DNA from 4 places in the Vibrio breoganii genome. Region 2 is predicted to be linked to each of the others. Evidence: predicted binding sites of a transcription regulator. Region 2 holds the regulator's gene; each other region holds the start of a gene.
The links. Region 2 encodes CRP, which controls carbon source genes, mostly activating them, when cyclic AMP is high. Its sites were predicted from a motif close to TGTGANNNNNNTCACA; they were not measured.
Positions count from the first base shown of each region.

Region 1: a site for CRP is predicted at 4,907-4,922, ahead of dinG (ATP-dependent DNA helicase DinG). Genes of this name have one in related genera too.
Region 3: a site for CRP is predicted at 4,792-4,807, ahead of OCU35_RS02345 (CTP synthase). Genes of this name have one in related genera too.
Region 4: a site for CRP is predicted at 2,949-2,964, ahead of OCU35_RS14720 (glycogen/starch/alpha-glucan phosphorylase). Genes of this name have one in related genera too.

Region 1 covers NZ_AP024864.1:1,731,584-1,737,764, reverse strand. Annotated here, with positions in the region: gene OCU35_RS08160 (hypothetical protein) at 192-344, shown strand; gene xthA (exodeoxyribonuclease III) at 394-1,200, opposite strand; gene rsmS (pleiotropic regulatory protein RsmS) at 1,227-1,391, opposite strand; gene OCU35_RS08145 (primosomal replication protein) at 1,391-1,939, opposite strand; gene OCU35_RS08140 (sulfite exporter TauE/SafE family protein) at 1,949-2,728, opposite strand; gene dinG (ATP-dependent DNA helicase DinG) at 2,746-4,815, opposite strand; gene OCU35_RS08130 (porin) at 5,350-6,181, shown strand, end outside.
Region 2 covers NZ_AP024864.1:2,617,218-2,623,398, reverse strand. Annotated here, with positions in the region: gene astD (succinylglutamate-semialdehyde dehydrogenase) at 1-821, shown strand, start outside; partial or broken gene OCU35_RS12195 (2-oxoadipate dioxygenase/decarboxylase family protein) at 846-1,643, shown strand; gene crp (cAMP-activated global transcriptional regulator CRP) at 1,739-2,371, opposite strand; gene OCU35_RS12185 (phosphoribulokinase) at 2,594-3,460, opposite strand; gene OCU35_RS12180 (YheU family protein) at 3,527-3,748, opposite strand; gene OCU35_RS12175 (hydrolase) at 3,766-4,746, opposite strand; gene OCU35_RS12170 (TIGR02444 family protein) at 4,746-5,210, opposite strand; gene OCU35_RS12165 (ABC transporter ATP-binding protein) at 5,207-6,181, opposite strand, start outside.
Region 3 covers NZ_AP024864.1:478,020-484,200, forward strand. Annotated here, with positions in the region: gene barA (two-component sensor histidine kinase BarA) at 1-66, opposite strand, end outside; gene rlmD (23S rRNA (uracil(1939)-C(5))-methyltransferase RlmD) at 242-1,555, shown strand; gene relA (GTP diphosphokinase) at 1,655-3,877, shown strand; gene mazG (nucleoside triphosphate pyrophosphohydrolase) at 3,936-4,739, shown strand; gene OCU35_RS02345 (CTP synthase) at 4,892-6,181, shown strand, end outside.
Region 4 covers NZ_AP024865.1:343,832-350,012, reverse strand. Annotated here, with positions in the region: gene malQ (4-alpha-glucanotransferase) at 1-73, opposite strand, end outside; gene OCU35_RS14720 (glycogen/starch/alpha-glucan phosphorylase) at 320-2,773, opposite strand; gene OCU35_RS14715 (hypothetical protein) at 3,209-3,697, opposite strand; gene OCU35_RS14710 (hypothetical protein) at 3,713-3,877, opposite strand; gene malT (HTH-type transcriptional regulator MalT) at 3,945-6,181, shown strand, end outside.

The DNA of each region.
Region 1 (6,181 bases), 890 kb from region 2:
TTGATGAAGATCCAGTCGGCTTTTTTGTGCTTATTATTCATGGTTTATGCATTGAGGGTTATGCGTTGGTGAACGATAAAATTTAATCATCTAGACGATAAATAATCGGATTAGTCCAGATCCTAACAATCTGTTTCAATACCGCCCAAGCAAAGAGTCAGTTCTATTCTATCTGCAAATTAGGTATATAAATGTTTGAAATCGAAGACGTAGTTGTAGCAACCAAGGGTATTGATCTTGGCCAAATGGTAGTCACAGGTTTAAGCGCGGGTGGGCATTATGTCCATGTAACCGTAGACGGTATGACATTGACATACCCAGCGCGTGACCTAAGCAAAGCATAAAATAAAAAAGGTAGCCCAATGGCTACCTTTTTACATTTCAAGTGGGCAACTATTTAAAGGTTGCCCAGATCGGAGCATGATCAGAAGGCTTCTCGATGCCACGCAGTTCGTAATCAACCTCTGATTCAATACACTTCTCAGCAAGAGAAGGCGTTGCCAATACCACATCAATACGTAGGCCTCGATTATCAGGGAAGCCCTTGGAGCGATAATCAAACCACGAAAAGCGGTCATTCACATCAGGCTGCAGTTTGCGGAACGTATCTTCAAAGCCCCAATCCATCAATGTTTTTAGCCACTCACGCTCTTCAGGTTGGAAAGAGCACTTACCCGTCTTAAGCCAGCGCTTACGATTTGGCTCGCCAATGCCTATATCCGCATCGATAGGGCTGATATTGATGTCTCCCATGACGATTAACTGCTCATCGCTGTTGTGATGATCATTTAGGTAGGTCATGAGATCTTTATAGAACTGGCGCTTATAGGGGTACTTAGTCTCGTGGGAGATATTATCGCCCTGCGGGAAGTAGCCATTAAGGATGGTCACCGGCTGGCCTTGTTCGTCTGCTACTGTCACCATGATCATGCGCTTTTGATGATCTTCATTGTCAGTAGGAAAGCCTTTTTGTACTGAGATAGGCTCTTTCTTACAAAGCATCGCCACACCGTAATGAGCCTTTTGACCATGGTGATACACCTTGTATCCCATTGCCTCGACATCTTCGATAGGGAAGGCTTCGTCGTGTACCTTGATTTCCTGCAGTCCGATAACGTCTGGCTGATGCTTATCTATGATGGCTTGCAGTTGGTGAAGTCGGGCACGAAGGCCGTTAATATTGAAACTAATTACTTTCATTATTCAATTCCATTGATTGAGCAGAGCTAGTCTTGTTGTTGTTTTTTACTGATCAGATCGCTCTTGACGATCTCAAGGGCAGAGAGGGCAGTATCGATATCTACCTCATTAGATTCAAACAGGTAGATAAGGTCTACAGCCAGCTTAATGTCATCTGGTGCATTATCTAATGGCGACTTAGGTTCACTCATTATTGATGTTGTTCCCTAAAGGTTATCTGTTTTTCTATCTTGATAATGGCGTCTTTGCAACGTTGCAGGCGCTGCTCTGCGGTGATCAGGGCTTTTTGAGCGTGGCTCTGATTAAAACCCACTGCCGTGTCTAATGCGCGCTGTCTATCTATCACCATCTCCATGAGCTGGCGCTCCCACTCTTTGTGTTTAGCAAGGTCTTGATAGATGGCGTTGATAGGCTTGCGGTAATAGCTCTTGTGTTTAGGCTCATCTTTACGAAAGTAAGCGGTGGAGAGTTCGCGCGTTATAGCGCTTATTTGTGCTAGCAATCGTTCGGATAAATACTCGGCACGCTCAGTCGTGAGTAGTCCGTGCTGTTTCTCACGGCTTATCGCTTCGTAGGTGTTAGTGGCTTCTTTTACGCAAGGCAGCAACACCTTGGCTCGGCAGTTAAACAAACTGCTATCAAACAAGGGCAGGTGATGCTCACCACGTTGCTTGTCCAGCTGTTCTGCGCTGTAGGCCATTTGCGATAGTTTTTCTTTTAGTTGTGCGAATTGACTCATCAAGATCCCTTACAGAGTGACGAACCAAGCGTCATAAGCAAGCTTAGCAGCTAGGATAGTCACCACAGTGACAAATACAGGGCGGATAAACTTAGCGCCAAATCGAATGGCCGAGTGTGCACCAAAATACGCACCCAGCATTAGACAGAAGCCCATCGTCAGACCTAATAGCCAATCGATATGTCCCAATATGGCAAAGGTAATTAATGAGGTGAAATTACTGGTGAAGTTCATTGCCTTCGCAAGACCAGATGCTAGCAGTATATTCAGGCGATAGAGCGCCATACTACTAACGGTCCAAAACGCGCCGGTTCCAGGTCCTGCCACGCCATCATAAAACCCCAGACTAAAGCCTTGCGTCACTTGCGTGATGTTGTGCTTTCTGCCCGGCTCAGGCATCAGGTTCTTATTCGCATCGGGGGTTTTATGGATGATGGTATAAAGAGCAGCCGCCAAAATAACGAGAGGGAGCACCTTTTCTAACCACTCGGTAGAAATAGAATCTACAAACAAGGTGCCACACGTTGCGCCAATCAAAGTGGCAATGAAGGTAGGCAGCCATAATCTAGGCTTAAACAGCTTTTTCTTGTAATAGGTAAAGGCCGCTGTTGAAGAGGCAAAAGAGGCAGCTAACTTATTGGTACCCAAAGCGATATGTGGAGGTAAGCCAATAGAAAGCAAAGCAGGGACAGTAAGCATCCCACCTCCGCCAGCAACCGCATCAATAAAGCCTGCTATAAAGGCAACAATGGCCAATATGAGCAGCATACTTGGTTCTATGTATTCCATTGAGTAATGAATCAGTCCTAATCGATGCGACGTTTAAAGGGTGGTAAAGAGTCTAATAGTGCCTTGCCGTAACGTTTGGTTACGATACGGCGGTCGAAGATGATAACTCTACCAGAATCTTGCTCCTTGCGCAGTAATCTCCCTACTGATTGGATCAGCTTTTTGCTCGCCTCCGGCACCGCAATTTGCATGAACGGATTGCCGCCACGGCTTTCGATGTACTCAGCGTGGGCTTCTTCTACAGGAGAGGTGGGAACCGCAAATGGGATCTTGGTAATGACCAGGTTCTCTAATAGCTCTCCAGGTAAATCAAGGCCCTCAGAAAAGCTGCCGGTACCAAACAAGATGCTGGTTTTTCCTTTCTTTACGGCGGTTTTATGATTTTTTATGATTTCAATACGAGAACTATCGCCCTGAACCTGCAACTGCCAACCCTTTTTGGTGAGTTCTTTTTGCATTGCCTCCGCGACTTGGTTCATTTGCCAGTAAGAGGCAAATAACACGAGATTTGCCTTATCAGGCACCAGCCAATTAATCAGCTCTTCACTGAGGTATTCGGTGAATTGTGGCGCTTGTGGCTCATACTTTGCTTTAGGCACAATCAATTCGGCATTGTTCTGGTAGTCAAAGGGCGAGGCGAGGGCTAAAAACTGCGTTCCTTCCTCTTTATCGTAGCTAACACCACTTTGCTGGCAGAAAAACTGGAACGAATTGAGTGCTCTTAGTGTGGCTGAGGTTAATACCGCGCCAACACACTTGCTCCAAAGCTTCTGATCAAGAGACCAGCCCACCTCCAAAGGTGAAACACTGACGATGAAATCGAGCTCTCGTTCTGGGTTGGTTTCAATCCAACGGGCCAGCGGAGCGCCTTTGTCTCGTGACGGCTCAGCCATTAGCTGCCAAACCTTGGCAAGGTTTTCTAGACGTTGCAAAAAGAAGCCTGCTTCGGCAAGCGCTGGCTCGGCTAAGCGAGGGGATACCTCACCGTCTTTAACGCGTTCACTAATAAGGTCGGTGATCTTAGCCAGAGCTTGTGCGGCCTTATTACAGACGGTTTTTAGCTCTTTACTTTGCTCTACTAGCCAATGGGGCAGTTCGCCATGCTCAAATCTCAATCGATTTTCTTTAAAACCGGCCGGATCTAGCTGACGCGCAACGTTGTTGAGGCTTGGAATGATCTCTGCGATAGAGTTTTGCAGCTCAGTAAGAAAGCGATCGACTCTTTTCGCATCACCAAGAGAGGATATCTTGCTACTGCTTTTGTTTAGGGTTTCTAGCCATGCCGCCGCGCCTTTTAAGCTCGCTGAAGCGGAGGAGTGATCTCGGGCAACCTTAGGGAGATGGTGCGCCTCATCGAATACATAGATGGTATTTTCCGGCTCGGAAAGAATAACCCCACCACCCAAGTCCAAGTCGGCCATAACCAAACTATGGTTGGCAATAACCACATCGGCTTTATCGAGCTCAGAGCGTGCTTTCTGAAAAGGGCAGTCTCTGTGTGCAGGGAGTCCGTTATTGCAGCTGTGCTTATCACTGACAATGCTTTGCCAAACCGCATCTTTTATCGGCTTGGGCCAAGAGTCTCTATCACCATCCCATTTGTTCTCAGACAGCGCCTTGTACATTCTCTCCAACAAATCGATATCTGATTTGTTCGGCTTGGTTTCGAACATGGCTAATTGCGTCTCATCCGCGCCGGATGCCGCCGCGAGCTTCTCAGCGCAGCAATAGCGTTGTCTGCCTTTGGCCAATATAAAAGAGAACTCGAAATCCACTAGGCGACGATAAAGGGGAAGGTCTTTATTAATCAGCTGTTCTTGCAGAGCAACGGTAGCGGTAGAGATCACCACCTTGCGACTACTAAACTTTGCCACTGGAATAGCGGCCATCAAATAGGCTAATGACTTACCAATGCCAGTTCCGGCTTCAGCCACTATGAGGCGATTCGACTTGTGATAATCACCACATAAGGTCTTGGTTATCTCTGCTACAAGGTAATTTTGCGCGCGACGAGGGATAAAGTTATCCAGCTGATCATGCAGGTTTTTATAGCTGTGGCGAATCGCTTCTTGGATTTTTCTATTCATTTCTTTTCAAACAGTTAGATGCTTTGGCCATGATAACACACCTCTAAAGCACAAAGAGTTCCCCTCAAAATGTTATTTATCGAATATTTTTCGTGATCAATATCTCATAAATGTCATTAGGCTACCTAAGCTACTGAAACTTCTATATGAATCCATTGTCGCGCCATCTTGGTAGATAATTTTATAAGTGCTTTTAGATTTTGTTATGTCAATAAATTAAACCCTGAATGTAAAAGTAAAAGCAGTGGTTAATTCTGTAGAATTATTATTTTGCAAAATTGTTAAGTGGTGGTGAATTGGCTGTAAAAACTGTGAGCTATGTATTTGCACTGCTTTAAATAGTTGTTTTTTAAGGTTTTTTATATTTTCATTTGTAATTTTTAGGGTGTTTGACACTGCTTTAGAAAAATTGCAATGTATCACCAACTTCAGGAGAACGTAGATGTAGAAGCATTTTCGCCTGATGATTATAAAAATAAAATTATTTCAAGAGCCGCATAGGGTTCGAGTTAAAAGAAAAGGACGTAAATTAACATGAAAAAGACACTATTAGCGCTAGCAGTAGCATCTGTAGCTGCAACTTCTGTAAACGCAGCAGAAATCTACAAGTCAGACGACGGTTCAGTAGACTTTTACGGTCAACTACGTCAAGAACTTAAATTTCTAGACGGTAACGACCACGACGCAACATTGAGCTCTGGTTCTTCTCGTACAGGTGTTAAGGGTCAATACGCAATCACAGATAGCGTAGATGTAGTAGGCCTTGTTGAGCTAGGCATTCGCGACAACACTGACGTTAACGTACGTCAGCACTATGTTGGTTTCGCTGGTGACTTCGGTACAATCAAATTTGGTAAGCAGTGGACTACTTCGGATGACGTGTACGGCGCTGATTACTCTTACTTCTTCGGTGGTTCAGCACTACGTTACTCAACTCTTAACGGTGCTCAACACGAATCTCAAATCAAATACAATATCGACTTCGATAGCTTCTGGGTTAAAGCAGGTTGGGGTCTAAACGATTCTGATTCTGAAAACGATCTATACGAACTTTTCGTTGGTGGTAATGTTGGTGACCTAGCTCTACACGCAGGTGCTGGTTATACTGGTGAGACAGCAGGTACTGCTACTAACGGTTTTGAGCTAGAAAACACTTACGCTGAATTTACTGCAGAGTACGGTCTTGGTGATCACCTAATTGGTTTCACTTACTACTGGGCTGAACTAGCAAATCAAAATGGTTCAGAGAAAATTGACGAAAGTGGTATCTCTCTAGCTGGTATCTTCCAACTAGCTGAAAAAACAGCACTTTACGGTGGTTACGAATTCACAATGCAAGATGCGAGTGGCTTCGCCTTTGGTAACG
Region 2 (6,181 bases):
ATGGGCTGTTGTTTACTGGTAGTGCTAACACTGGTCATATCTTACATCGCCAGTTTGCTGGGCAACCTGAAAAAATGCTGGCGCTGGAAATGGGTGGCAATAACCCTCTGATTGTCGGTGAAGATTTTGGTGAGCTGGATGCTGCGGTTCACACTGTAGTGCAGTCTGCCTTTATTAGTGCGGGGCAAAGATGTACCTGTGCTAGGCGCTTGTATGTTGCCAGAGGTGACGCGGGCGATAAGCTCATTGCCAAGTTAGTGAAGGTGACTGGTCAGCTAAAAATGGATCAGCCATTTGCTGAGCAGCAACCCTTTATGGGCACCCTTATCTCACGCACGGCAGCGGAGCAGATTGTGGCGGCGAAACAGTCGTTGATAGACCTTGGCGGCAAGCCTTTGTTGGATGGAAAGCTGCTGGATGATGCCTTTGTTGAGCCGAGCATCTTAGATGTTACTGACATCAAGGCATTGCCTGATGAAGAGTACTTTGGTCCCTTGCTGCAGATCGTTCGTTACAACGACTTCGCAGAGGCCATAGAGCTGGCGAACAACACTAAATATGGCCTATCGGCCGGTCTGATTTCTATTGATGATGCTCAGTGGGAGCTCTTCTCTGACGAAATTCGTGCTGGCATAGTCAACCGTAATCGCCCTATCACGGGAGCGAGCGGTGATGCGCCATTTGGCGGCCCCGGTGCGTCAGGTAACCTTCGTCCAAGTGCATTCTATGCCGCAGATTACTGTGCATATCCTATGGCTTCGATAGCAGGAGATGCGCCAATAATGCCTGAAACATTGTCTCCAGGTATTCAATTCGACTAGTCATCAACAAAGTACTATCAAGGAGGGGTTATGGGTGTCCAAAAGCTATTTGACCAACTGTGGAGTGATTTTAATGGCAGGCTTTGTCCGTCATCGCACACCATTCATGAGCTATTAAAGCAAGATAAGGCGCTAATCAACGATCACATTGCGCTGCGTACCTTCAATTGTTCACCCATAGGCCTAGAGGTATTGGCGAAGCCATTTATCGAGCTTGGCTATAAAGAGGGTGGTGACTATCTCTTTAAAGCGAAAAAGCTGGTTGCTAAGCATTATCAACATCCAGACCCTAATATGCCTAAGGTATTCATCAGTCAGTTGCAACTCGAGCAGTGTTCAAGCGAGTTGCAGGCGATTGTGAAAAAACTATCGGAACAAATTGATCCAAGTAAATTGCAAGGCTCTGCGTTTTTACATGGTGGTCGTTTGTGGGACCTGAGCTTTGAAGATTATCAAAGCCTAGCCAAAGAAAGTGAGTATGCCTCATGGGTAGCTGCACATGGCTTTGGTGCCAATCACTTTACCGTGAGCGTCAATCAATTGGCTCAGTTTGAAGAGGTATCTGAGGTGAATACTTTCCTTAAGGATAACCAATTTGCCATCAACGCTTCCGGCGGAGAGGTGAAGGGCTCTTCTGAGGTACTGTTAGAGCAATCCTCTACAATGGCGGATAAGGTTAAGGTTGTATTTTCTGATGGCGTACAGAGCGTTCCAGGTGGCTTCTATGAGTTTGCCAAGCGCTATGAGGTGTCTGCAGGAAACCTATATCAAGGCTTTGTTGAAGCGTCAGCGGATAAGATCTTTGAGAGTACCAATAATTAGGTAACTAGCTGTCAGTTAGAAGCTCTCAGCTAGAAGAGATAAAAAACGCCGTCATATGACAGCGTTTTTTTTATATCTGGCTACTTTAGAGTGGATTAGCGAGTGCCGTAAACCACAATAGTTTTACCGTGTGCAGAGATCAGGTTCTGCTCTTCAAGCATCTTCAAGATACGACCAACGGTCTCACGAGAACAACCTACAATCTGACCAATCTCTTGACGAGTGATCTTGATTTGCATGCCGTCTGGGTGAGTCATTGCATCAGGTTGCTTCGCTAGGTTCAGTAGAGTCTGTGCGATACGACCAGTAACGTCTAGGAACGCAAGATCACCGACTTTCTGGCTAGTTACCTGCAGACGGTTAGCCATTTGCGAAGAAAGACGCATTAGGATGTCTGGGTTAACCTGAATTAGCTGACGGAATTTTTTGAATGAGATTTCAGCAACCTCACATGGTGATTTAGCTCGTACCCAAGCAGTACGCTCTTGATCATCTTCAAAAAGACCTAGTTCACCGATGAAGTCACCTTGGTTTAGGTAAGAAAGAATCATTTCTTTCCCTTCTTCATCTTTGATCAGTACGGCAACCGAACCCTTAACGATGTAGTAAAGAGTTTCTGCTTTTTCACCAGCATGGATCAGTGTGCTTTTTGAAGGGTATTTGTGGATGTGGCAGTGTGACAAAAACCATTCTAACGTTGGATCTGTTTGAGGTTTACCTAAAACCATATTCTTATCTTCCTCTCTCAGCGAGTATAATTATGTTCCCTGACCTCGCCATATAAGGGGAGCGGGGTGTAGTTGCTGCTACTACTTCAAATTTTATCAGTACGAATAGTATCTTTTTTTTAAGTACATTTCTTGATTTTGATCGGTTTGAATTGTCGATTTTACAAGCAAAACCGTGTCCTCAATCACACTCTGAGACAAGAGTGCGACTCAGATTCAAAATTAGCCGATCTTACCCGTCTCTAGTAATTGTTGCAGTATAGGACGAATAATCAATTCCATAGCAAAACTCATTTTTCCTCCTGGGACAACCAAAGTATTGTGACGAGACATAAATGAGCCATCGATCATTGCCAATAGATAGGGGAAGTCGACATTCTTAAAGCCACGCATACGAATGACCACAAAGCTTTCATCTAAACTAGGGATTCCTTTGGCGTTTAGAGGGTTTGAGGTGTCAACGGTAGGCACTCGCTGGAAGTTGATGTGTGTGCGCGAAAACTGTGGGGTAATAAAGTTCAGGTAGTCGTCCATTGAACGTACAATAGAGTCCATCACCGCTTCGCGTGAATGCCCTCGATCGCGAGTATCGCGAACGAACTTTTGAATCCACTCAAGGTTAACGATAGGCACCATGCCAATCAGCAAATCCACATGCTTAGCAACGTTACAGGTGCTGTCTACGACGCCACCGTGCAAGCCTTCGTAGAAGAGTACATCGCTTTGTGGCAGTTCTTGCCACGGGGTGAAGGTACCCGGCATTTGATTGTATGGCACGGCTTCGTCGAAGGTGTGCAGATAGCGACGCACCTTTCCTTCGCCTTTTTCGCCAAAGTCCTTGAAGAAGTTTTCGAGTGCAGGGAAATCATTGGCTTCAGGGCCAAAGTAACTAATATGTCGACCCTGCTCTTTCGCTTTTCGAATAGCCACATCCATCTCTGGACGGGTGAAACGGTGGAAGCTGTCGCCTTCAACCCAGGCGGCCTTTGCATTCATCATGTTGAACATTTTGCGAAAGGCTTCTGATGTAGTGGTGGTTCCGGCTCCTGAAGAGCCCGTTACCGCTATAATGGGGTGTTTGGCTGACATGACTTTCCTTGTCTTGTGAGTGAATAAAGGTCAATTGTATACAAATCGAGTTTAACGATTGGGTGCTTATAAGAGTTTTGCGTCGTGGCTCACTTTTATATCGATGCTCTCATGTAGCTCGGAATAAACAATAACAGCTGTACCTTGTTGTAGCTGCCATTTGATTTGGTCTATCTTGTCTTGCAGCGAGATTTCTACGTCTCCGTAGTCTGTCCCTTCTCTGAGAACAAACTCTTTTATCAGGCTATCCAGTGTTTCAGGAGCGATTTCTTTCCAAGGTACGATCATGGCTGAGGCTTATTAGATTAATATGTCTGGGAGGTGAATTTATCATAAAAGCTTGGCACAGCCACCTCCAACCAAAAATAGGGGTTGCTAAACGTGCCGCCAATAAAGCCAACATGCCCTCCATTAGCGACCAAGTGATAGTCGATATTGTTGTTGAGCTTAAACTTAGGGACGACTTCATCGGTCATAAATGGGTCATCCTTGGCGTGAATGACGTTAATAGGGATGGTCACGCTATTGAGCTTTGGAAGACCTGAACAACGAGTATAGTAGTCGCTAGCATTGGCGTAGCCATGCAGTGGTGCGGTAATAGCATTATCGAACTGATGTAAGAAGCGCATGTTCTTTACGGTATCTACATCGATCTCTAGTGCCTCTTCCAATAAATGAATCTTTTGCAAAGCTGTCTGCTTCAAAGAATCCAACAGATAGTGATGATAGAGCCTTGAGAAGCCTTGTTCGATACGTCGAGAGCAAGCGGCCAGATCGAGAGGAGCACAAATGATGGTGGCTTCATCTATGATTGGCTGATCCGCATACCGAGCCAAATAGTTCACCAGCATGTTTCCCCCCAGTGAGATCCCAACCGCCACCTTAGGATTATTGGGAAATCGACGGTTGAGGTGTTCGAGGAAAAATCTCGCATCCTCGGTCTCGCCAGAGTGATAGGCACGCGCTTGCTTGTTGGGCTTACCGCTACAACCTCGAAAATGCATCATCACAGATAACCACCCTTTCTCGGAAAAAGAGTGCATCAGCCCATGTGCATAAGGACTGTTAAAGCTACCTTCCAAGCCATGAAATAGGATGAAGATAGGCTTGTTGGCGACGGAGTTACATTGCCAATCGTCGCTCCAAGCTAAATCTATAAAGTCATTATCTGGTGTGGTCAAGGTTTCCCAAGCCGGTGTGAACAGCGGTTGTTTGCGAATAAACCGTGGCATTAGTGTTTGAAGGTGAGGGTTCTTCATTGCCCAAGAGGGAGAGAAGGATTTCATCATGGCCTTTGCTTATTGAAGATAACCGCTAAATGCTCAGCCCCGAGTTGATGACAATAGTCGTCTGCAAGGTGTGGCGCTTCCACCTGAGTGAGTTCAATTCGATGAATGATGTCTATGATGTCAGCCTGTTGCTGGCGCTCAAGTTGCAGTTCGAATTGCAGTGAGTCTCTATACAAAGACTCTGGCAGGTGTTGCTTACTTTTACGTCTCAACTCACGAAAATGAAGCAATAGTGCTTCAGTGCGCCCCAAGCTTTGTATTATCTGTGGCCACTGAGAGGTCGGGAAAGTGAGTCCGTGCTCATCAAGCCACTTCAATGCCAACAGTAGATTAACGTTGCCATGGAAGTGGTTTTGCAGGTTGAGACACGCCTCTTTTATCTCCCGCATCGAGTAGTACTGCAAACTGAATTGCCAAAGACTCTCGATGGTTAGGTGATCGTTAGGCGTGTTGTTGTTCATTCTGCGTCGAGGTTAGCCTGCATCTCTTCAAGGGATTCTTGCTCGGTCATCCATTCCATCTCCACATCCTCAAGCTCTGACTTAGCGCTAGCCTGTTGGCCAAGCACTTGAGTAAGTTTAGACTTATTTTCTGCTTGATACAGTTCGGTATCACCAAGTTGCTCTTCGCACAGCTCTAACACATTGTTGAGCTTATCCATTTTCTTTTCTAAAGCCGTGATATTTTTGCGAATCGGAGCGGTGAGCTTTCGAAACTCCGCTTCTTTTCTTTTTTGGTCTTTCTTGGCCGAGGCAGAATTAACGCTCGATTTAACCACTTCCTTTGATTGCGCTTTCTTAATTTCTTTTTGCTGCTCGGTTAGCCACTTGTAGTAGTCATTTAGATCACCATCAAAAGGCTCTACCTGCTTATCATGCACTAGGTAAAGATCATCGGTAGTCGCACGCAGCAAGTATCTATCATGGCTTACGATAACCATTGCACCCTCAAAGGTTTGCAGGGCTAGGGTTAGCGCTTGACGCATATCGAGGTCAAGGTGGTTGGTTGGCTCATCGAGAAGCAAAAGGTTAGGCTTTTGCCAAACCAGCAATGCCAATACTAAACGAGCCTTTTCGCCCCCAGAGAATGGCGCTACCTTATCCAGCGCTTTTTCGCCCTGAAAGCCAAAGCTACCTAAGTAATCTCGAAGCTGCTGCTCTGTATGATTTGGGGCAATCTGCATCAGATGCTGTAGGGGCGTTTCTTCTGGGTGAAGCGTTTCCAGTTGGTGCTGAGCAAAGTAGCCAATCTTCACGCCTTGCGAATACGTAAGCTCACCGCTCTTTGACGCTAACTCACCAGACAGCAACTTGATCAGGGTCGATTTACCGGCGCCGTTACGCCCTAGCAAACCTATACGACTACCGGGAACGAGATTCAAGCGGATTTTATCTAAGATCAAAGTGTCATCGTAGCCTGCGGATACTTGGTC
Region 3 (6,181 bases), 720 kb from region 2:
CCCAACGATGAGTGTTGGGGCGAGAGTCAATGTTATTACGCGTGCGCGAAGTCCGTATCTTGTCATGTTTTATTAATGTGCCGGATGTGAAAAAATAAGCCTTCAAAGGCTTTTGAGTTTCCTAAACTTGAACCTAAGTCTAAATCATTGAAATTAAAATTGCTTCCCAAGAACTCTGTCAGACTGAAAACTCAGTCAAAAGCTTGATGCATGACCGTTAAAACTTACTAGGCACACCTCTATGGCTAACTTTTACAAACCGCAAAAAAATAACAACCGTACCCAAAAGCACTTGAGTCTGACCATCGAAAAATACGACTTTCAGGGAGCAGGGATGGCATACGCCCAAGGAAAGCCGGTGTTCATTTCTGGAGCCTTGGTGGGTGAAGAAGTGGTATGTCAGCCTGTAGAAAGCAAAGCGAAGTTCATAAAGGCTAAATTAATCAAAGTATTAAAGGCCAGTGATGAGCGTGTGGCGGCATTTTGCCCGCACTTTCAGCAATGTGGTGGGTGTACCTTGCAGCATATGCCATACGAGCAGCAGTTAGAGGTGAAGCAACAAGCCTTCTCTAAGGTGATGTCTAAGGTTGCACCGCACCAAGAATTAGAAGCGCCGATAGTGGGAAATAGTAAAAGCTATCGTCGTAGAGCGCGTATTAGCCTGCTGTGGGATACCAAAAAGAGCAAATTACATTTTGGCTTCAGAGAAGGGCAGAGCAAAAATATAGTGACCGTTAGTCAGTGCCCCGTGCTAGCCGATTCTCTTGCCGGTCTATTTCCTGAAATGAAGACTCTCTTAGAAGGGTTATCTCAACCTAAGATTCTTGGTCACCTAGAACTGGTAGAAGCGGACAATACTAAGGTTATCTTACTTCGCACTAGTGCTGAACTAAGAGCGAAAGACAGCAAAGCAGTGTTAGATTTTGCCCAGCAGAATAACCTTACCTTGTATCTTCATGAGGGGCAGAGCAAGCCGAAAAAACTGTGCGGCGAATCACCAAGGTGCGATGAGACTGGCTTCGAGTTGGATTTCTTGCCTACCGATTTTATTCAGGTTAATCGCTCTGTGAATCAGCAGATGGTTTCTCAAGCTATCGAATGGCTTGATGTGAACGAGAATGAAAGAGTGCTGGATCTGTTCAGTGGCGTTGGCAACTTTACCTTCCCACTCAGTGCTAAGGCAAAAGCGGTGGTTGGCATTGAGGGGGTCGATGAGATGGTCTCTAGAGCGAGTGACAATGCGAAGACGCTGGGCATAGATACGGCTGAATTTTATCAAGCTAACCTTGCAGAGCTTACCGGAAAGGAAGGCTGGGCAACGGAGCGCTTTGATAAAATCCTTCTGGATCCTGCCAGAGCGGGCGCTGCGGGTGTGGTGGAAAAGCTCTCTTCATTTGAGGCTTCGCGCATCGTGTATGTATCTTGTAACCCTGCGACTCTAGCCCGTGATAGTGAATCTTTACTTGAGCAAGGCTATAAGGTGGTGAAAATGAGAATTTTAGATATGTTCCCACATACTGGGCATCTAGAATCCATGGTGTTATTTGAGAAATGACGCAAATTTCCAAATTTTGCTAAACAGCTGAATCGCCCTAGGGGTATACTGTTGCAAGAAATGTACGAGAGTAAAATCATAGTTATTTAGGGACGAAATATGGTTGCGGTACGCAGTGCGCACATAAAAAAGGATGAAGAGTTTAACCTTGATGGCTGGATAGGCAGTCTAAAGCAAGGGCAAAAAACCGAGAACAAGCTGCGCAAGCTGTACATCGATTGTGAAGAGATGCTAGCAAGTCATGAGCAAAAGGAATTATTGCTATGGCGTGGGCGTGAGATGATCGAAATATTGATCACTCTATCTATGGATAGAGCGACCCTGCTTGCAGCGCAATTATTCCCAGTTGTCTCTAGTGGTTTATTTGACACCGAAGAGCTTAAAGAGCGTTACGGCCAAGAGATCATGAAATTGATCGAAGGCGTTGAAGAGATGGCCGCCATTGGCCAACTAAACGCCTCCTTAGAGAGCAGTAGCGCTTCTTCCCAGATTGATAACGTTAGACGCATGTTGCTGGCTATGGTGGATGATTTCCGCTGTGTCATCATTAAGCTCGCCGAGCGGATCTGTAATTTACGTGAAGTGAAAAACGCCCCAGATGAAGTGCGCCAAGCCGTTGCTAAAGAGTGTGCCAACATCTATGCACCGCTTGCTAATCGCCTGGGTATTGGTCAGCTAAAATGGGAAATCGAAGACTACGCGTTTCGCTATCAAAATCCGACTACCTATAAAAAAATTGCCAAGCAATTAGCTGAACGACGCATAGACCGCGAGCGCTACATCACCGAATTTGTTGATGATCTCGGATCAGAAATGAAGCGCACCAATATTAATGCTGAGGTAAGTGGTCGTCCGAAACACATCTTTAGTATCTGGCGTAAGATGCAGAAGAAAAAGCTCGCCTTTGATGAGCTTTTTGATGTGCGTGCAGTGCGAATCATTGCTGACCAACTGCAAGATTGTTACGGCGCTCTAGGCATCGTACACACCAAATATAAGCACCTTCCCGGTGAGTTCGATGACTATGTCGCGAACCCAAAACCTAACGGCTATCAATCTATTCATACCGTTGTGCTTGGGCCTGAAGGCAAAACCATAGAGATTCAAATCCGTACCAAGCAAATGCATGAAGACTCTGAGCTTGGTGTCGCGGCCCACTGGAAATACAAAGAGGGCAGTTCAGGTGGTCGCAGTGGCTACGATGAGAAGATTACTTGGCTGCGCAAACTGCTTGATTGGCAAGAAGAGATGTCGGATTCCGGTGAGATGCTGGACGAGTTGCGCTCTCAAGTGTTTGATGATCGCGTTTATGCCTTTACCCCTCGTGGTGATGTAGTCGACCTGCCGATGGGGGCGACGCCTCTCGACTTTGCTTACCACATTCACTCTGAGGTAGGGCACCGTTGTATTGGCGCTAAGGTCGCAGGAAGAATCGTACCGTTTACCCATCAATTGGAAATGGGCGATCAGGTTGAGATCATCACGCAAAAAGAGCCAAATCCCTCTCGAGATTGGCTAAACCCATCATTAGGTTTTGTTCACTCAAGCCGCGCTCGTGCCAAGATAAATGCTTGGTTTAGAAAACAAAGTCGAGAGAAGAACATCGATGCGGGTAAAGAGATCCTAGAAGTTGAACTGGCTAAGATTGGCGCTAATTTAAAAGACGCTGACCTCTACGCCTTGAAACGCTTTAACGTCAATTCAGCTGATGAGTTGTATGCTGGGATCGGCAGTGGTGACTTGCGTATTAACCAAGTGGTTAATCACATCAATGCCCTAGTCAACAAGCCAACAGCGGAAGAGGAAGATAAGCAAGCCCTTGAAAAGCTTAAGAGTGTAGACTCGACAGCGCCGATTGAGAGCAAGCCACACAAAGACGCGGTGGTGGTTGAAGGGGTTGATAATCTCATGACCCACTTGGCGCGCTGTTGTCAGCCGATACCGGGTGACCGAATCAGTGGTTACATTACACAAGGTCGCGGTATCTCTGTGCATCGCAGTGATTGTGACCAACTCAACGAGCTAAGGCATCATGCCCCAGAACGAATCATAGATACGGTATGGGGAAGTGGTTTTGTTGGCTCGTTTATTCTGACCTTGAGAGTGGAAGCGCTAGAGCGCACAGGTCTGTTAAAGGACATTACTACCTTGATTACTAACGAAAAGCTCAAGGTAGCGAGTATGCGTTCACGCACCGATCACAAGCGCCAAATGTCGATTATGGATCTCGATGTTCAAGTGAACAGTGTTGAAATTAGCTCTCGGGTTCAATCTCGAATCGAGCAGATCAAAGACGTTATCTCCGTCAAACGTCTTGGCTAACCCATCTAACAAGCCCCTGAAAAGGGGCTTTCTTTTTTGAATGTGAATTGGAAATATTATGTCAGCTTCAAACTCCATCGAACAATTGCTATCCATAATGGCCACGCTCCGTGACCCTGAACAGGGTTGCCCATGGGACAAAAAGCAGAGCTTTGACACTATCGTTCCCCATACCATTGAAGAAACTTATGAAGTGGTCGATGCCATTCAAAATCAAGACTGGGATAATCTAAAAGAAGAGCTGGGCGACCTACTTTTTCAAGTGATTTTCTACTCGCAAATGGCAAAAGAGCAGCAACTGTTTGATTTTGAAGATGTGCTAGAAGTGCTCAATGAAAAACTTATGCGCCGTCATCCGCATGTTTTTTCTGACGAGAAGTTTGCCAATGAACAAGAAATAAATGACAACTGGGAAGCCGAAAAAGCGAAAGAGAAAGCTCGTTCGGGCAATGTTGAAAAAAGTATTCTAGACTCTGTACCTAAGTCTTTACCTGCACTGAGTCGTGCCAACAAAATTCAAAAACGTTGTGCTAAACATGGCTTTGATTGGGACACCATAGGGCCTGTGGTAGACAAGGTGCATGAAGAGGTGCAAGAGGTGCTCGATGAAGCCTTGCAAGTAACTGTTGTGCAAGAGAAAGTCGAGGATGAATTGGGTGATCTTTTGTTCGCTACAGTGAACCTAGTTAGGCACCTAAATTGCAACCCAGAGGTCGCTCTGGGCAAGGCAAACAACAAATTTGAAAGACGCTTTAGAGCAGTAGAAAAAAAGGTTCAAGAACAAGGTCGCAAGCTAGATGATTGTGACCTTGAGTATCTTGATTCTTTGTGGGATTTAGTAAAACAAGATGAGCGGAAGTAAAATTGGCTTTAGAAGATTGAATTGATTTGAAGCAAAAAATAAAAAAAATGCCTGTGATAAGTTTCACGTTGTGGCGATAAAGGGCTTCTGGTATATTTGCATCCCGTCCAGAAGATATCCATTTCCCTCATTCAACCAATTTCAGGTTAAACATGACGACAAATTACATTTTTGTTACTGGCGGGGTTGTTTCCTCACTCGGTAAAGGTATTGCAGCAGCATCTCTTGCGGCTATTTTAGAAGCTCGTGGTCTTAAAGTGACCATGATGAAGCTTGACCCTTACATCAACGTTGATCCGGGTACAATGAGCCCAACTCAGCATGGTGAAGTGTTTGTCACGGAAGATGGCGCTGAAACTGACCTTGACCTTGGTCACTATGAGCGATTCATTCGCACCAAGATGACTAAGCGTAACAACTTTACAGCGGGTCGTGTTTATTCAGACGTTCTAGCAGCAGAGCGTCGTGGCGACTACCTAGGCGCGACCATTCAGGTTATCCCTCACATCACTAACGCTATCAAAGACCGTGTAATCGCGGGCTCTGAAGGCCATGATGTAGCGATCGTTGAAGTCGGTGGCACCGTGGGCGATATCGAATCACTACCATTTATGGAAGCGATTCGTCAGCTAGCTGTTGAACTAGGCCGTGAACGCGCTATGTTCATGCACCTAACGCTGGTACCTTACCTAGCGGCAGCGGGCGAAGTGAAAACAAAACCAACCCAGCACTCAGTGAAAGAGTTGCTTTCGATTGGTATCCAACCTGATATTCTTGTTTGTCGCAGTGACCGTATGGTTCCTGCAAACGAGCGCAAGAAAATTGCTTTGTTCTGTAACGTACAAGAGAAAGCAGTTATCTCAATGAAAGACGTAGATTCTATCTACAAGATCCCTCAGCTTATCAAGGCACAAGGTCTAGACGATCTAGTTTGTACTCGTTTCGGCATTAATGCGCCAGAAGCAGACTTGTCTGAGTGGGAACAAGTAATCTACGAAGAAGCAAACCCAACAGGTGAAGTGGTCATCGGTATGGTCGGTAAATACATCGAACTACCAGATGCTTATAAGTCTGTGAACGAAGCATTGAAGCATGCAGGGTTGAAAAACCGTCTCAACGTCCACATTAAGTATGTGGACTCTCAAGATGTTGAGAGCAAGGGCGAAGAAGCACTTGCTGGTTTAGATGCAATTCTAGTACCAGGTGGCTTTGGCGACCGTGGTGTTGAAGGTAAGATTCGTGCTGCACAATACGCTCGTGAGAACAACATCCCGTACCTAGGTATCTGCCTTGGTATGCAGGTAGCGCTGATTGAATTCGCGCGAAATGTTGCTAACCTCGCTGATGCGCATTCAACAGAATTTAACAAAGAAACACCAAACCCTGTGGTAGGCTTGATCACCGAATGGGTTGATAAAGAAGGTAACGTTGAAGAGCGTACC
Region 4 (6,181 bases), on a different replicon from region 2:
CCCAAGCACTGACATAGCTATCGGCAATACGAGCCATTTCAGCGACTTTTTTTAGTGCGGATTGTTCTTTCATCGCTCTCTCCGAAGACGAAACACGCCTTCAAACAAAATGTAATTCTTATAAAAAAGCTGTCAGCTTTTAGCTGCAAGCTATCAGAGGTATCGTCATCCTGATGAAAACTGGAAGCCAGCCCAGCAAGATCTTAGTAAGTACATGTCTAAGCCTTGTGCTTCCTAAGGTCCTGGATATTTGCGTTGCAAATTCCAGGATGACGAATTTTGCAAGGGTGAGAACTGATTCCCACCCTTGCTGTTTTTATTAACGGCTAACCGCTTCTAGTTTCCAGATGTTGTTCACGTAGTCGCGAATCGAACGGTCTGAGCTGAACTTACCAACTAGTGCTGTGTTCATGATGGCTTTCTTAGCCCAACCAGCTTGGTCACGGTATTGCGCGTCCATATCTTCATGTGCTTGAACATAAGAGGCAAAGTCAGCCAAACATAGGTAAGGGTCACCGCCGTCTAGTAGGCTGTCGTACGTTGCACGTAGAAGACCAGGTTGACCAGGGGTGAACTCTTCACCTAGTAGAAGGTCCAAAGACGCTTTTAGAAGGTGGTCAGTATTGTAGTAGTCGTACGGGTTGTAACCGCGCGCTTGCGTGCTTTTCACACCATCAACATCAAGACCGAAGATATAGATGTTTTCATCACCTACTTCTTCACGAATCTCAACGTTTGCACCGTCCATCGTACCGATAGTTAGTGCGCCGTTTAGAGCCATCTTCATGTTACCAGTACCTGATGCTTCTTTACCTGCCATAGAGATTTGCTGAGAAACGTCAGCGGCTGGGATCAACATCTCTGCCATGCTTACACGGTAATCAGGGATGAATACCACTTTCAGCTTACCGCCTAGGCGTGGGTCGTTGTTTACTTTCTCAGCAACCTTGTTGATTGCAAAGATGATCTCTTTCGCTAGGTGGTAACCTGGTGCCGCTTTAGAGCCGAAGAATACAACACGTGGAGCCATATCAAATGCTGGGTCATTCAGTAGGCGGTGGTATAGAGACAACACGTGTAGTAAATCAAGCTGCTGGCGCTTGTACTCGTGCAGGCGCTTGATCATCACATCAAAGATAGCATTCGTATCTAGCTCGATACCCATGTTTTCTTTAACCCAAGCAGCCAAACGCTCTTTGTTCTGTTTCTTAACCGCCATGAATTCTTTTTGGAATTTCGCATCATCGGCGAATTTCGAGATGCCTTCTAGCTGTTCAAGCTTAGCTGGCCACTCAGAGCCAATCTTCTCAGTGATAAGAGACGATAGACCTGGGTTACAGAACTTCAACCAACGACGAGGCGTAATGCCGTTCGTTACGTTGTGCAGACGAGTTGGGAACATCTCGTGGAACTCTGGGAACAAGTCTGTCTTAACTAGCGCAGAGTGAAGTGCTGCTACACCGTTTACTGCGTAAGAACCGATCACACATAGGTTCGCCATGCGCACCATGCGATGGAAGCCTTCTTGGATGATAGACAGCTTAGCTTGCTTCTCACCGTCACCAGGCCACATTGCACGTACTTCTTGTAGGAAGCGGTGGTTGATTTCGAAGATGATTTCCATGTGACGAGGAAGTAGACGCTGGATTAGCGACTCAGGCCAAGTCTCTAGTGCTTCTGGAAGTAGTGTGTGGTTAGTGTACGCGAACGTTTGTGAGCTGATTGCCCATGCTGCATCCCACTCAAAACCGCGTTCATCGATTAGGATGCGCATTAGCTCCGGAATCGCGATAGTTGGGTGCGTATCGTTAAGCTGGATAGTCTCTTGCTTAGGTAGGTCCTCTAGAGAGTAACCTGCCGCTTCGTGACGACGCAGGATATCGCGAACAGACGCTGCAGAGTGGAAGTACTGCTGCATTAGACGCAGAGTTTTACCCTTCTCGTGGTTGTCGTTCGGGTATAGAACCTTAGTGATGTTACCTGCATCGATCAGCGCGTGCTGAGCTTCGAAGTAGTCACCGTTGTTGAAGCTCTCTAGAGAGAAAGGTGCAATCGCTTGGCATTCCCAAAGACGCAAAGGGTAAACCGTAGAAGACTCATAGCCTACGATTGGAAGATCCCATGGCATAGCTCTAACGCTCATACCAGGAACCCATTTGCGAACTTCTTTACCGTTCTCAACAGTCCATTGAACTTCACCGTAGAAGCCAATCTCTTGAGCAAGCTCTGGACGAGCTACTTCCCATGGGTAGCCTTCAATGCCACGCCATGCATCAGGTGCTTCTTTCTGGCGACCATCTTCAAACGATTGCTTGAATAGACCGTATTCGTAGTGCAGACCGTAACCTACAGTTGGGAATTCTTGAGCAGCACATGAATCCATGAAACATGCAGCAAGACGACCAAGGCCACCGTTACCTAGTGATGGGTCACGCTCTTCTTCTAGAAGGTCAGTTAGGTTGAAACCAAGTTCACCCATTGCATCAGTCACGTTCTCGTAAAGGCCCATGCTGATCAAGTTGTTGCCCGTTAGACGGCCAATAAGGAATTCTAGTGATAGGTAGTTAACGCTTTTTGCGTTAGTGATTTTCTTGTCTGATTCAGTTTGAAGCAGGTCAAGGGTAGTGAATTCAGCCAGGGCTTGGCCCATTGCTAGATACCATTGACGTGTAGATGCATTCTCTTCAGTCGTTGCGTAAGTCGCTGTAAGGTGTTTCTTAACGCTTGCTTGGAATTGTTTTTTGTCGAACTTTTTTTGTTGAGCTGGTTTCATAAAGGAACTCTCATCGTTTAGTAATTTCCATCTGTGGTCATCATCCTTCAACCCTGACAATGCTTCATCCTCCTACGAAGGGGGATGATTAGGAGGAGTATTCGGGGCGTAGGGGGGGAGAGAGAATTAAGTTGTTGAGCCAGATCCCACAATAAGGGGGTGACCCCATACAACGCGAGACAATGATCACACTCAAGTGCAATTTGGCATTCATCCTTAACATTTAAATGTGAGCAAAGTAATTTTCGGTATTATGAAAAACGTGAAATCAGTCACGTGAAAACTCGGCTCCCTTGTATGATTTTTCCCACAATCCTGTGCAAGTGCGACCGTACTACCCCTTGAAAACTAGGGCATAGTCGATCCACATCACAAATCTAAGGCGTAGAAAGCAGAAATAGAGGACACCTAAACCAAATCAAAGCAGGATCGGACTTAAGAATTAAAATAATTAGAACAAACGTCATCCTGAACTCGATTCAGGACCTTAGAAAGTGCCAAAGTTTGATATTCACACCCACTAAAATACTGGATAGCCATTACATGGCTTCCAGCATGACGAATGCGTTTAAAGACGTAATGATGCAAAAATAACGCACATGCGTCATCCTGAACTTGATTCAGGATCTTAGAAAGTGCCAAAGTTTGATTTTCGCACCCACTAAGATACTGGATAACCATTACATGGCTTCCAGCATGACGAATGCGTTTTAGACGTAAAGATGCAAACAATGACGCGCACACGTCATCCTGAACTAGATTCAGGACCTTAGAAAGTGCCAAGGTTTGAACTTCGCACCCTCTAAGATACTGGATAGCCATTACATGGCTTCCAGCATGACGAATGCGTTTTAGACGTAATGACGCAAACAACACCGCACACGCGTCATCCTGAACTCGATTCAGGACCTTAGAAAGTGCCAAAGTTTGAATTTCGCACTATCTAAGATACTGGATAGCCATTACATGGCTTCCAGCATGACGAATGCGTTTTAGACGTAAAGATGCAAACAATGACGCACACGCGTCATCCTGAACTCGATTCAGGATCTTAGAAAGTGCCAAGGTTTGATTTTCGCACTCACTAAAATATCGGCTAGCCAACAACGTCTTCCCCGAGCGATTTTATCGGGGAACTAATAACTATAAAGTAACAAATAGGTAAGTAACCATGTGGATCCCATCAAAACTGACTCGCCCTGGACGCCTTCACAACGCTATCGTACGTCCTCGTGTTTTGGATTTACTCCAGCAAGCTCCTTTCTATAAGTTGGTGCTACTTCGCTCTCCAGCGGGTTACGGCAAGACCACAATGGCGGCACAATGGCTGTCAGATAAGGCTCACGTAGGTTGGTATAACCTAGACGAGAGTGACAACGATAGCTACCGCTTCATAAACTACTTTATTCAGGCGCTGAACAAAGCGACGGATAATGCGTGTACTAACTCTCAGGCTCTGATAGAGAAGAGACAATACTCTTCCCTGCACTCCCTATTTGGGGAGATCTTCGGCGAGCTAACCAACAACGTACACGAAACCTATTTAGTGTTAGATGATTATCACTTCATTAATAATGAAGAGATCCACGAGGCAATGCGCTTCTTCATCAAACACATGCCGGATAACCTAACCGTCGTTGTGACTAGTCGCTCTAACCCGCCATTGGGCACCGCAAACCTGCGCGTACGCGATCTGATGATCGAAATTGATGATGATTTGCTGGCGTTTGATAAAGAAGAAACCACTCGCTTCTTTAATATGCGCATGAAAGAAGAGATTGACGAGACCACCGCCGACGACCTGCGCACTTACGCAGAAGGCTGGCCATCAGCGATGCAGTTAATTGCGGTACAAGCGCTGCAACAAAACAAGCCTCTTCAACAGTCTTTGCAAAACATCAGTGAATTTAATCACACCCACTTATGGGATTACCTTGCAGAAGAGGTATTTGACTTCGTTGATGCCGACACAAAAGAATTCTTAATGCAGTGTTCGGTACTCGACAACTTTAGTGATCAATTGATCATTGATGTGACTGGTCGCGAAGACGCCCTTGGCATGCTAGAAAACCTAAACAAATACGGTTTATTCCTAAGCACCGCATCAAGTGAGAATAACTGGTATCGCTTCCACAACCTATTTAGTGAGTTCCTGAGCCATCAGCGTCATACTCACCTACCCCAACAAGAAGTGGCACTGCAAACAGCAGCTGCTCAATCATGGCTTAAACACGACCGCCCTATCCAAGCGCTAGTACACGCGCAGCGTGCAAAGGACTCAGAGCTGTGTGCGAGCATCATGCAAGAACATGGCTGGAAGATGTTTAACAGTGGCGAACTCACCACACTAGAAAAAGCCATCGCAGAGCTCGATACCGATCAACTATATAAAACGGCAAAGCTACCGCTACTAAGAGCTTGGCTTGCACAAAGTCAGCACAGATTTAATACCGTTGGTGATCTGCTAGCAGAAGCCAAGCTAGAGCTTGATAAGCGAAACATTCCCCTGTCTATTAAAGAGCAAGGCCAGGTAAGAGCACTAAGAGCGCAGGTTGCCATCAACCAAGGTAAACCGGAAGAAGCCCTTCGATTGGCAGAATTAGCACTAAGCCAAATAGACAACAACGACTTTAGAAGCCGTATTGTTGGAACATCCGTCATCGGCGAGGTCAACCACGTACTGGGTCGACTAGACCGCGCACTGCCTATGATGCAGCAAACAGAAAAACTGGCTCGTCAGTATCAAGTGTTCCACCACGTACTGTGGGCGCTTATCCAGCAGAGTGAAATATTGATTGCGCAAGGCTATATTCAAGCAGCTTACGAGCTTCAAGACCAAGCCTTCAAGCTAATAGAAGAACACCACTTCCAGCAAGTACCGCTCCACGAGCATTTACTTAGAACACGTGCGCAAATCCAATGGTGCTGGAACCGCCTAGATGACGCCGAGCTTTCAGCTTATAAAGGCATTGATGTACTGGCTAATCAGCCGAGTGGTCACCTGCACAGCTACTCAATGCTAGTGCGTGTGGCGATGGGTCGAGGTGAGCTCGATAAAGCCGGTCGTTTCGTAAAAAATATCGAAGCACTGCTAGCTGAATCAAACTATCACATCGATTGGTCAGCCAATGCATCATTCTCACAAATCCTGTACTGGCAAGCCAGCAAAGACATCACTGCAATCCACAACTGGCTCATTCAAACAGAAACGCCAACGGACGCCACCAACCACTTTAACCAGTTGCAGCTTCGCAACATCGCCCGCGCACAAATCGCCTGCGACATGCTACAAGAGGCCGAAGACACCATAGCCTTCTTGCAAGAGCAAGCAAACACCCATGGCTTGATCACCGACATCAACCGCAACTTGATTGTCGAAACCGTGCTTAACATCAAGCTCGACAACGA